DNA from 3 places in the Streptomyces sp. NPDC019443 genome. Region 3 is predicted to be linked to each of the others. Evidence: riboswitches for the same ligand, from Rfam matches in the RefSeq annotation. Region 3 holds a riboswitch; each other region holds the start of a gene.
What was found. A riboswitch is a leader RNA that binds a small molecule or an ion and turns the genes downstream of it on or off. The one in region 3 is predicted to bind thiamine pyrophosphate.

Region 1: linked by a shared signal. The riboswitch ahead of thiC (phosphomethylpyrimidine synthase ThiC) and the one ahead of thiO (glycine oxidase ThiO) in region 3 are both predicted to bind thiamine pyrophosphate.
Region 2: linked by a shared signal. The riboswitch ahead of ACH492_RS10435 (thiamine ABC transporter substrate binding subunit) and the one ahead of thiO (glycine oxidase ThiO) in region 3 are both predicted to bind thiamine pyrophosphate.

The regions. Positions count from the first base shown of each region.
Region 1 is NZ_JBIRYJ010000009.1:316,052-319,319, forward strand. It holds gene ACH492_RS27220 (YibE/F family protein) at 1-1,312, opposite strand, end outside; TPP riboswitch at 1,384-1,542, shown strand; gene thiC (phosphomethylpyrimidine synthase ThiC) at 1,535-3,268, shown strand, end outside.
Region 2 is NZ_JBIRYJ010000002.1:896,006-899,273, forward strand. It holds gene ACH492_RS10425 (SRPBCC family protein) at 1-310, shown strand, start outside; gene rlmN (23S rRNA (adenine(2503)-C(2))-methyltransferase RlmN) at 599-1,705, shown strand; TPP riboswitch at 1,725-1,849, shown strand; gene ACH492_RS10435 (thiamine ABC transporter substrate binding subunit) at 1,917-3,008, shown strand; gene ACH492_RS10440 (ABC transporter permease) at 3,047-3,268, shown strand, end outside.
Region 3 is NZ_JBIRYJ010000005.1:248,935-252,202, forward strand. It holds gene ACH492_RS18460 (thiazole synthase) at 1-180, opposite strand, end outside; gene thiS (sulfur carrier protein ThiS) at 186-395, opposite strand; gene thiO (glycine oxidase ThiO) at 392-1,549, opposite strand; TPP riboswitch at 1,547-1,658, opposite strand; gene ACH492_RS18475 (hypothetical protein) at 1,710-2,051, shown strand; gene ACH492_RS18480 (NAD(P)/FAD-dependent oxidoreductase) at 2,137-3,268, shown strand, end outside.

The DNA.
Region 1 (3,268 bases), on a different contig from region 3:
GAACCGGTGATCCACTCCGTGCCGGTGATTCGTCCGCCGCTGCGATTCCCGGCCGGTCGGCGGAGACCACCAGGCTCGCGAGTGCGGTGGTCACCGGTACGGCGGCGACAAGTCCGATCGACCCCACCAGGGTCCGTACGATTTCCACCGCCACCAGCTCGCTGTTGGCCACCGTCCCCACACTGCTCTGCGCGATCGAGAAGAGCAGCAGCAGCGGCAACGCGGCGCCCGCGTAGGCCAGTACGAGAGTGTTGACGACGGAAGCGATGTGGTCCCGGCCGATCCTGATCCCGGCCCGGTAGAGCGCCCGTGGGCCCATGCCCGGGTCCGCCTGACGCAGTTCCCAGACCGCCGAGGTCTGGGTCACCGTCACATCGTCGAGCACGCCGAGCGAGCCGATGATGATGCCGGCCAGCAGCAGACCGCTCATGTCGATGTTCGGATACAGACCGTGAATCAGACCGGTGTTGTCGTCGGTGTTGCCGGTCATGCTCGCCCAGCCGATGAAGAGTGAGCCGAGCAGCCCGGTCAGCAGCAGCGAGATCAGCGTGCCGAGGGCCGCGACCGAGGTGCGGGCGGTGAGGCCGTGGCACAGATAGAGCGAGACCAGCATGATGGCGCTCGCCCCGATCACCGCGACGATCAGCGGATTCGAGCCCTGCAGGATTGCGGGCAGGATGAACAGGGTCAGTACGGCGAACGAGACGGCCAGTGCGATCAGCGCCATCACGCCCTTCATTCGTCCCACCAGCACCACTGCGAGCGCGAAGATCCCGGCCAGCAGCACCATCGGCAGCTCACGGTCCACATCGGTCACGGAGTACTGCAGGTCACGGGGCGCGTCGGGGGCGTACGCCACCACCACGCCCTGCCCCTTGTCCAACTGCCGCGACGCGTCCGGCTGGACGATCTCGGTGAACGTACGGCCCTTGTCCTTGCCGCTGGTGACCTCGATCGTCGCCTTTTCACAGCTGCCTCGCTGGGCATTGACCGCCTCGCGCCCCTCGGGCGTGGAGGTGTCGCCGGTCGGCGGTACCTGCGCGGCGTTCACGTCCTTGCAGTTGACCTTCTCGACCCGCACCACCTTGCCCTGCTCGGTCTGCCGGTCGAAACCGACACCTGTGCGCTCATGCCCGGGCGCACCGCCCGGCCAGAGCACGACAAGGCCCACGACGACCGCGGTGGCGAAAGGAATCAGCACCGCGGCGATGACCTTGCGGAGATGCTGCGAAACAGGCGCGGCGGGCCCATGGCTGTGCGAGTGGCCGCGGGGTTCGGGCGTCTGCGGCGAGGGGGTCGGCGAGTAGGTCACCGACCGATCATCGCAAGAACGAGGGGGGCCCACTGTTCAGCGCGCCAGAAATGACGCTAGCGTGGTGTCACCTTTGCACACGCGGGAGCTCGGAGCACCGGGCTGAGAGGGCGCTGACCTCCGCATTCGCCGACTGGCCGAAGCCAGTACGCCGTTTACGGAAGCCGCTGCGTCGACCGCCGAACCTGTTACCGGGTAATGCCGGCGTAGGGAGTAGGTCTCATGACCGTATCGGATGCACGCACGCCTGCCTCGAATGAGAACGACGAGGGCGGCAAGTCCATCGGCTGGCACAAGGGATACGTCGAGGGCTCGCGCCCCGACCTCCGGGTGCCGGTCCGCCAGGTGCACCTGACCAACGGCAAGGACGTGACGCTGTACGACACGTCCGGCCCATACACCGACCCCACCGTCGAGACCGACGTCCGCCGCGGCCTGCCGCCGCTGCGGGAGAACTGGATCGTCGGCCGCGGCGACACCGAGGAGTACGCGGGCCGCCCGGTCCGCCCCGAGGACGACGGGATCAAGCACACCTCGCCGAGGGGCGGTCTGCGCAACCTCGACGCGGTCTTCCCGGGCCGCCCGCGCCAGCCCCGCCGGGGCCGGGCCGGACAGGCGGTGTCGCAGCTCGCGTACGCCCGCCGTGGCGAGATCACGCCGGAGATGGAGTACGTCGCGATCCGCGAGAACGTCTCGCCCGAGGTGGTGCGCGAGGAGATCGCCGCGGGCCGGGCCGTCCTGCCCGCCAACGTCAACCACCCCGAGATCGAGCCGATGATCATCGGCAAGCGGTTCCTGGTGAAGGTCAACGCCAACATCGGCAACTCCGCTGTCACCTCCTCCATCGAGGAGGAGGTCGAGAAGATGACCTGGGCGACCCGCTGGGGCGCGGACACGGTCATGGACCTCTCCACCGGCCGCAACATCCACACGACCCGCGAATGGGTGCTGCGCAACTCCCCGGTGCCGATCGGCACCGTGCCGCTCTATCAGGCGCTCGAGAAGGTCGACGGCAAGGCCGAGGACCTGACCTGGGAGGTCTACAAGGACACGGTCATCGAGCAGGCCGAGCAGGGTGTCGACTACATGACGGTCCACGCGGGCGTGCTGCTGCGGTATGTGCCGCTGACGGCCCGCCGCAAGACCGGCATCGTCTCGCGCGGCGGCTCGATCATGGCGGCCTGGTGCCTGGCGCACCACAAGGAGTCGTTCCTGTACGAGAACTTCGAGGAGCTCTGCGAGATCCTCGCCTCGTACGACGTGACGTACTCCCTCGGCGACGGTCTGCGGCCCGGCTCGATCGCGGATGCCAACGACGAGGCGCAGTTCGCGGAGTTGCGCACGCTCGGGGAACTCAACTCCATCGCCAAGCGTTTCAATGTGCAGACGATGATCGAAGGACCCGGTCACGTCCCGATGCACAAGATCAAGGAGAACATCGACCTCCAGCAGGAGATCTGCGAAGAGGCCCCCTTCTATACGCTCGGCCCGCTCACCACGGACGTGGCCCCGGCGTATGACCACATCACCTCCGGCATCGGGGCGGCAATGATTGCCTGGTGGGGAACGGCGATGCTCTGCTATGTCACGCCCAAGGAGCACCTGGGCCTGCCCAACCGTGATGACGTGAAGACCGGCGTCATCACCTACAAGATCGCGGCGCATGCGGCAGATCTCGCCAAGGGGCACCCGGGTGCGCAGGAGTGGGACGACGCGCTGTCCGACGCGCGCTTCGAGTTCCGGTGGGAGGACCAGTTCAATCTGGCCCTCGACCCGGACACGGCACGGGAGTTCCACGACGAGACGCTCCCGGCGGAGCCGGCGAAGACCGCGCACTTCTGCTCGATGTGCGGCCCGAAGTTCTGCAGCATGAAGATTAGCCAAAGCATCACAGAGCGGTTCGGCGGGACTGCGGCTGACGGCGCGTCGGCTGAGGAGGTCGCGGAGGGGATGCTC
Region 2 (3,268 bases), on a different contig from region 3:
GTGGCGCGAGACCCGGCGGATGCTGGGGAAGGAGGCCACCGAGGAGATGTGTGTGACCGCCAGCGAGCCCCCCGAGCGTTTTGTGGTGGAGGCCGACTCCCAAGGCACCCACTATGTGTCGGAGTTCGCGCTGCTGACCGCCGGGCCGGAGGCGACGACCGTGCGGATGACATTCTCGGCCGTCCCGCCCGGCGGCTTCATGGGTCTGCTCGCAAAGCTGCTCGGCGGCCTCGGCGTCAAGGCCGTGAGCAGGGCGATCGCGAAGGACCTCGACGATGTCGCCGCCGCGGTGGAAAGCCGCAGCGGCTAGCTTTGTCGGAGTGCCCCAAAGTACTCGCTCACGGCCTTGATGCTCCCTCCTGCCCGGTTTCGACAGAGAGACCACAGCGGGGGAGAGGTTCGCCATGCCGTGGTCGACGGCTTCAGCGGTAGCGCCGGCGCTGCCCGTTGGCGTGCTGGCCAGCCAGAACGCCCTTCGGCTGGGCCGTGTGTGGGCCGGCCGAAGGTGCCCAGCAGTGACCAACAACGACCGTCGATGCCCACCCGGGGCGGCAACGGCCGCAGGTCATGAGATTCGGTCTGCGACACTGGTGGGACCATGCCCAAGCCCGGAGAACTCACTTTCGTCGCGCCCCGCGGAGCCAAGAAGCCCCCGCGGCACCTTGCCGACCTCACGCCCGCCGAGCGCAAGGACGCCGTCGCCGCGATCGGCGAGAAGCCGTTCCGCGCCAAGCAGCTCTCGCAGCACTACTTCGCGCGGTACGCCCACGACCCCACACAGTGGACCGACATCCCCGCCGCCGCGCGAGAGAAGCTCGCGTCCGAGTTGCTGCCCGATCTGATGTCGGTCGTCCGGCACATCTCGTGCGACGACGACACCACCCGCAAGACGCTGTGGCGGCTGCACGACGGCACGCTCGTCGAATCCGTCCTGATGCGCTACCCGGACCGGGTGACGATGTGCATCTCGTCGCAGGCCGGCTGCGGGATGAACTGCCCCTTCTGCGCCACCGGGCAGGCGGGGCTCGACCGCAATCTGTCGACCGCCGAGATCGTGCACCAGATCGTCGACGGCATGCGCGCCCTGCGTGACGGTGATGTGCCGGGAGGCCCGGCGCGGCTGTCCAACATCGTCTTCATGGGTATGGGCGAGCCGCTCGCCAACTACAAGCGGGTCGTCGGCTCCATCCGCCGCCTCACCGACCCCGAGCCGGACGGGCTCGGGCTCTCGCAGCGCGGCATCACTGTGTCGACCGTCGGCCTGGTTCCCGCGATGCTGCGCTTCGCCGACGAGGGCTTCAAGTGCCGTCTCGCCGTCTCGCTGCACGCGCCGGACGACGAGCTGCGCGACACCCTGGTCCCGGTCAACACCCGCTGGAAGGTACGGGAGGTGCTGGACGCCGCCTGGGAGTACGCGGAGAAGTCGGGCCGCCGCATCTCCATCGAGTACGCACTGATCAGGGACATCAACGACCAGGCGTGGCGGGGCGACCTGCTGGGCCGCCTTCTCAAGGGCAAGCGGGTCCATGTGAACCTGATCCCGCTCAACCCGACGCCGGGATCGAAGTGGACGGCCTCCCGCCCGGAGGACGAGAAGGCGTTCGTGGAGGCCATCGCGTCCCATGGTGTGCCCGTCACCGTCCGCGACACCCGTGGCCAGGAGATCGACGGAGCGTGCGGACAGCTCGCGGCCTCCGAGCGGTAATCTTGGCTCGAACATTTACATATTCCGACAGGGGAGCGCCACAGCGCTGAGAGTGCGACCACCGCTATGAAACAGCACAGCGGTCGCAGACCCTCTGAACCTTGCCCAGGTCATTCTGGGTAGGAAGTTCGGTCACCACTCAAGCTGTTGCGCCCTGCTCACTTTGTGAGCAGGGCCGCGTCTCTTCCTGGTCACTCCAGGAGGAATTTCAGTGAGCACCACCAAGAAGTTGACGGTTACCGCCGTCGCCGCCGCTCTCGGCATCTCGACCCTCGCGGCCTGTGGCGGGGAGTCCAAGGACTCCTCCTCCGGCGGCTCGAAGTCCAAGACCGTGACGCTCGTCAGCCATGACTCCTTCGCCGCCTCCCCGGCCGTGCTGAAGGAGTTCACCCAGGAGACCGGCTACACGGTCAAGGTGCTCAAGAGCGGTGACGCGGGCGCGGCCCTCAACAAGGAGATCCTCACCAAGGGATCCCCGCAGGGCGATGTCTTCTTCGGCGTCGACAACACCCTGCTCTCGCGGGCGCTCGACAACGACCTGTTCACGCCGTACGTCGCCAAGGGACTCGGCCAGGTGGCCGACGAGGCGCAACTCGACAAGGACAAGCACCGCGTCACGCCCGTCGACACCGGCGACATCTGCGTCAACTACGACAAGAAGTACTTCGCCGACAAGAAGCTCGCGCCCCCGCAGTCCTTCGACGATCTGATCAAGCCCGAGTACAAGAACCTCCTCGTCACCGAGAATGTCGCGACCTCGTCGCCCGGTCTCGGCTTCCTCCTCGGCAGCGTCGGTAAGTACGGCGACGAAGGCTGGCAGGACTACTGGAAGAAGCTGAAGGCCAACGGCGTCAAGGTCGTCGACGGCTGGGAGCAGGCGTACAACGAGGAGTTCTCCGGTTCGGCCGGTGGCAAGAAGGCCAAGGCGGACCGGCCGCTGGTCGTCTCATACGCGTCCAGCCCGCCCGCCGAGGTGCTCTTCGCCAAGCCGCAGCCGACCGAGGCGCCCACCGGCGTCGCGACCGGAACCTGCTTCCGCCAGACGGAGTTCGCGGGTCTTCTCGACGGTGCGAAGAACGAGGCGGGCGGCAAGGCCCTGCTGGACTTCCTGGTCTCCAAGAAGTTCCAGGAGGACATGCCGCTGAACATGTTCGTGAACCCGGTGGTCAAGGACGCGAAGCTGCCCGAGCTGTTCACCAAGTTCGGCGCGGTCGTCGACAAGCCGGAGACCGTCGCGCCCGACAAGATCGCCAAGAACCGTGAGCAGTGGGTCCAGTCGTGGTCCTCGCTCGTGCTGAAGTAAGCAGGTCCGTCCGCGGGAATGCGGCGCGGCTCGGGCTGATGGCCGGGCCCGTCGCGTTCTTCGCGGTCTTCTTCGCCTATCCCGTTGTCGCGATCGTGGGCCGCGGTCTGGAGATCGACGGGGTATGGCAGTTCGGGCGGATCGGCGAGGTGCTGGGCCGTTCCGACATTCAGCAGGTCCTGTGGTTCACCATCTGGCAGGCGCTCGCCTCCACTGCGCTCACCCTCCTGATCGCGCTGCCCGGCGCGTACGTCTTCGCC
Region 3 (3,268 bases):
GACGGACAGCACGGAGCCCTGGACGGTCGGGTCGAGGCGGCGCATCGCGACGGTGGTGAGTTCGGTGCCGCTCGCGACGAGGGAGCGTTCGAGTACGTCGAGGCTGGGTGACCCGCCCGTACCCATGATCAGGCGGGAGTTGAACGTGGTGCCGCCGATGGTGAGACGGTCGTCGGCCATGCCGGTCAGCCTCCCTGTACTGCGGTGAGGACTTCGACGCGGTCGCCGTCGTCGAGGAGGGTGCCGGACCACTGGCTGCGTGGGACGACCGCTTCGTTGACCGCGGCCGCGACCCCGGAAGGGGCGGCGGTGAGGGCCGCCACCAGGGTGTCCAGGGTGGTGCCGGTGGCGAGCTCACGGGACTCGCCGTTGACGGAGACGTTCAGGACATTCATGCGGGCTGCTCCTGGGGCACGGGGGAGAAGCGGCGAGGAGTGAAGGGGAGGGCCTCGTCCGGCAGCTCGCCGGTGACCAGCACGGCGGCCATCACATCGCCGGTCACGGGCGTGAGGAGCACGCCGTTGCGGTGATGGCCGGTGGCCACGTGCAGGCCGGGCAGGGCGGTCGGGCCCAGCAGCGGGGCGTTGTCCGGGGAGCCGGGGCGCAGACCCGCGCGGGTCTCGGTGAGCGGCAGCTCCGTGATGCCGGGCACCAGCTCGTGCGCGTCGCGCAGCAGCTCGTACACCCCGCCGGCGGTGACCGTGGTGTCCCAGCCCAGTTCCTCGCTGGTCGCGCCGACGACCAGCTCGCCGTTCGCGCGCGGCACCAGATAGACGTGGCTGCCGCGTACCACGGCCCGTACGGTCCGGGAGAGGAAGGGTGCGTACGCAGGCGGCACGGTGAGCCGCAGAACCTGGCCCTTCACCGGCCGTACCGGAGGCAGCACATCCGCCGGCACACCGTCGAGACTGCCGCTCAGTGAGCCGCCCGCGAGGACGACCTGGTCCGCGGTGAGCTCGCCGGCGTCCCTCAGCACTGCTCCGGCCGCCCGGTCTCGAACCACCGAAAGACGCTCCGCCCAGCCGCGGTGGAAGACCACCCCTGCCCGCTCGCAGGCCGTCACCAGCGCCGCGGCCAGCCGCCGCGGATCGACCTGGTGATCGCCGTCGACTCGCAGGCCCCCGCGTACGCCCGGCGCGAGCATCGGCTCCAGACGGCGGCATTCACGCCCGGCCAGCCACTCCGACTCCAGGCCGGACCGGCGCTGCAGGGCGTGCAGTTCACGCAGGTGCGCGCGGTCGTCGGCGTCGAGCGCGACGGCCAGCGTGCCGCATGCGCGGTAGCCGACATGCTGCCCGCTCGCCTCCTCGAGCTCGGCGACGAACGCCGGATAGCGCCGGGCGGACTCCACGTTGAGGCCGAGCAGCGTCTGCTCGCCGTAGTGCAGCTCGGTGACGGCGGCGAGCATGCCCGCCGCGACCTGTGCCGCCCCGCCGCCCGGCTCCGGATCGACGACGGCGACGCGCAGTCCGCGCTGCGCCGCACGCCAGGCCGTGACCAGGCCGATGATTCCGCCCCCGACGACGAGGACATCTGATGTACGAGACATGGGCGTCCAGCCCCTCCCTTCGCCGGCATGACCCGGATCAGGTTCGTACGGTCGGAGGCCGTCCAGCCTCCCTCTCAGCCCGGTGCGCCGGGCTCCCGCGAGTGCCTTACGGTGGCCACCCTAACCCCAGCCCTCAACTCGCAGTAAGGGAGCAGCAGCTGTGGCACGGTCGCTCGACGGACTCGTACTCTCGCCGGTCGCCGACCAGGCTCCGGGCCAGGTGGGGACCCGCACCCGGTTCACGTACCACGAGCGGGACGGCCGGATCTGGGCCGAGTACGAGGGCGGCGACGTGGTCCGCGGCCACCTCGTGGGGACGCGGGAGGGCGACCGGCTGGACTTCCGGTACGTCCAGCTGAAGACGGACGGCCGGACGGCCTCCGGGCACTGCGTCTCGACGGTGGTCGAGCTCGAGGACGGGCGAGTGCGCCTGGAGGAGACGTGGGAGTGGGAGTCTCAGGAGGGCAGCGGGACGAGCGTTGTCGAGCAGCCGGTTACCTGACGGGCTGTCAGATGCGTAAGGTTGTCGGGTGAGCGAGCAGCAGACAGCACAGGGCGTGCGGCGCGTGGTCGTCGTCGGCGCGGGGATGGCCGGCGTGCAGACCGCCGTGGCCCTGCGCGAACAGGGGTTCCCGGGCCCGGTCACAGTGATCGGCGCCGAGCCCCACCAGCCGTACGACAGGCCCCCGCTCTCCAAGGCGATCCTGCTCGGCAAGGCGGAGGGGTCGGCCTTCGAGCTCGACTTCGAGGCGCTGGACATCGGACTGCGGCTGGGCTGCGAGGTGACCGGCGTACGCCCGCAGGCGCACGAGCTGGACACCGAGGCAGGGCCCGTCCCGTACGACGTCCTCGTCATCGCCAGCGGCGCGGAGCCGATCACGCTGCCCGGCGCCGAAGGCGTCCCGGGCGTCCATCTGCTGCGCACCCTCGACGACGCCGCCCGGCTGCGCCCCGTCCTCGTGCGGCAGCACGACATCGTGGTCGTCGGCGCGGGCTGGATCGGCGCGGAGTTCGCGACAGCCGCCCGCGAGACGGGCTGCTCGGTCACCGTCGTCGAGGCCGCCGACCGCCCCCTCGCGTACGCCCTGCCCGCCGAGGTCGCCGCCCCGATGGCCGACTGGTACGCGGAGTACGGCGTCGAACTTCTCACCCACGCGCGCGTGGCCGACGTCGAGCCCGGCACGGTGATCCTCGCGGACGGCCGGCAGCTCCCGGCCGGGGCGGTGGTCGTCGGCATCGGCGCACGCCCCGCCACCGGCTGGCTCGCCGACTCGGGCATCGCGCTGGGCCCGGACGGAGCAATCACCGCCGACGAGCATCTGCGCACCTCGCTGCCCGATGTGTACGCCGTCGGGGACTGCGCCTCCTTCCCGTCCGGCCGCTACGGCGAGCGGCTGCTCGTGCACCACTGGGACAACGCCCTGCACGGGCCGCGCACGGTCGCCGCCAATGTCGTCGCGGGCGCACTGGGGCAGCCGCTGGAGGTCTACGACCCGGTGCCGTACTTCTGGTCCGAGCAGTTCGGGCGCTTTGTGCAGTACGCGGGCCATCACCCGGCCGCCGACACGAGGGTGTGGCGGGGCAATCCGGCGGACGCCACGTGGTCGGTGCTGTGGCTGCGTGAGGGCGCGCTGGTCGCGCTCCTCGCCGTCGGCAGGGCCCGCGATCTGGCGCAGGGGCGCAAGCTCATCCTGGCCGGCGCGCGGCTGGATCCGGATC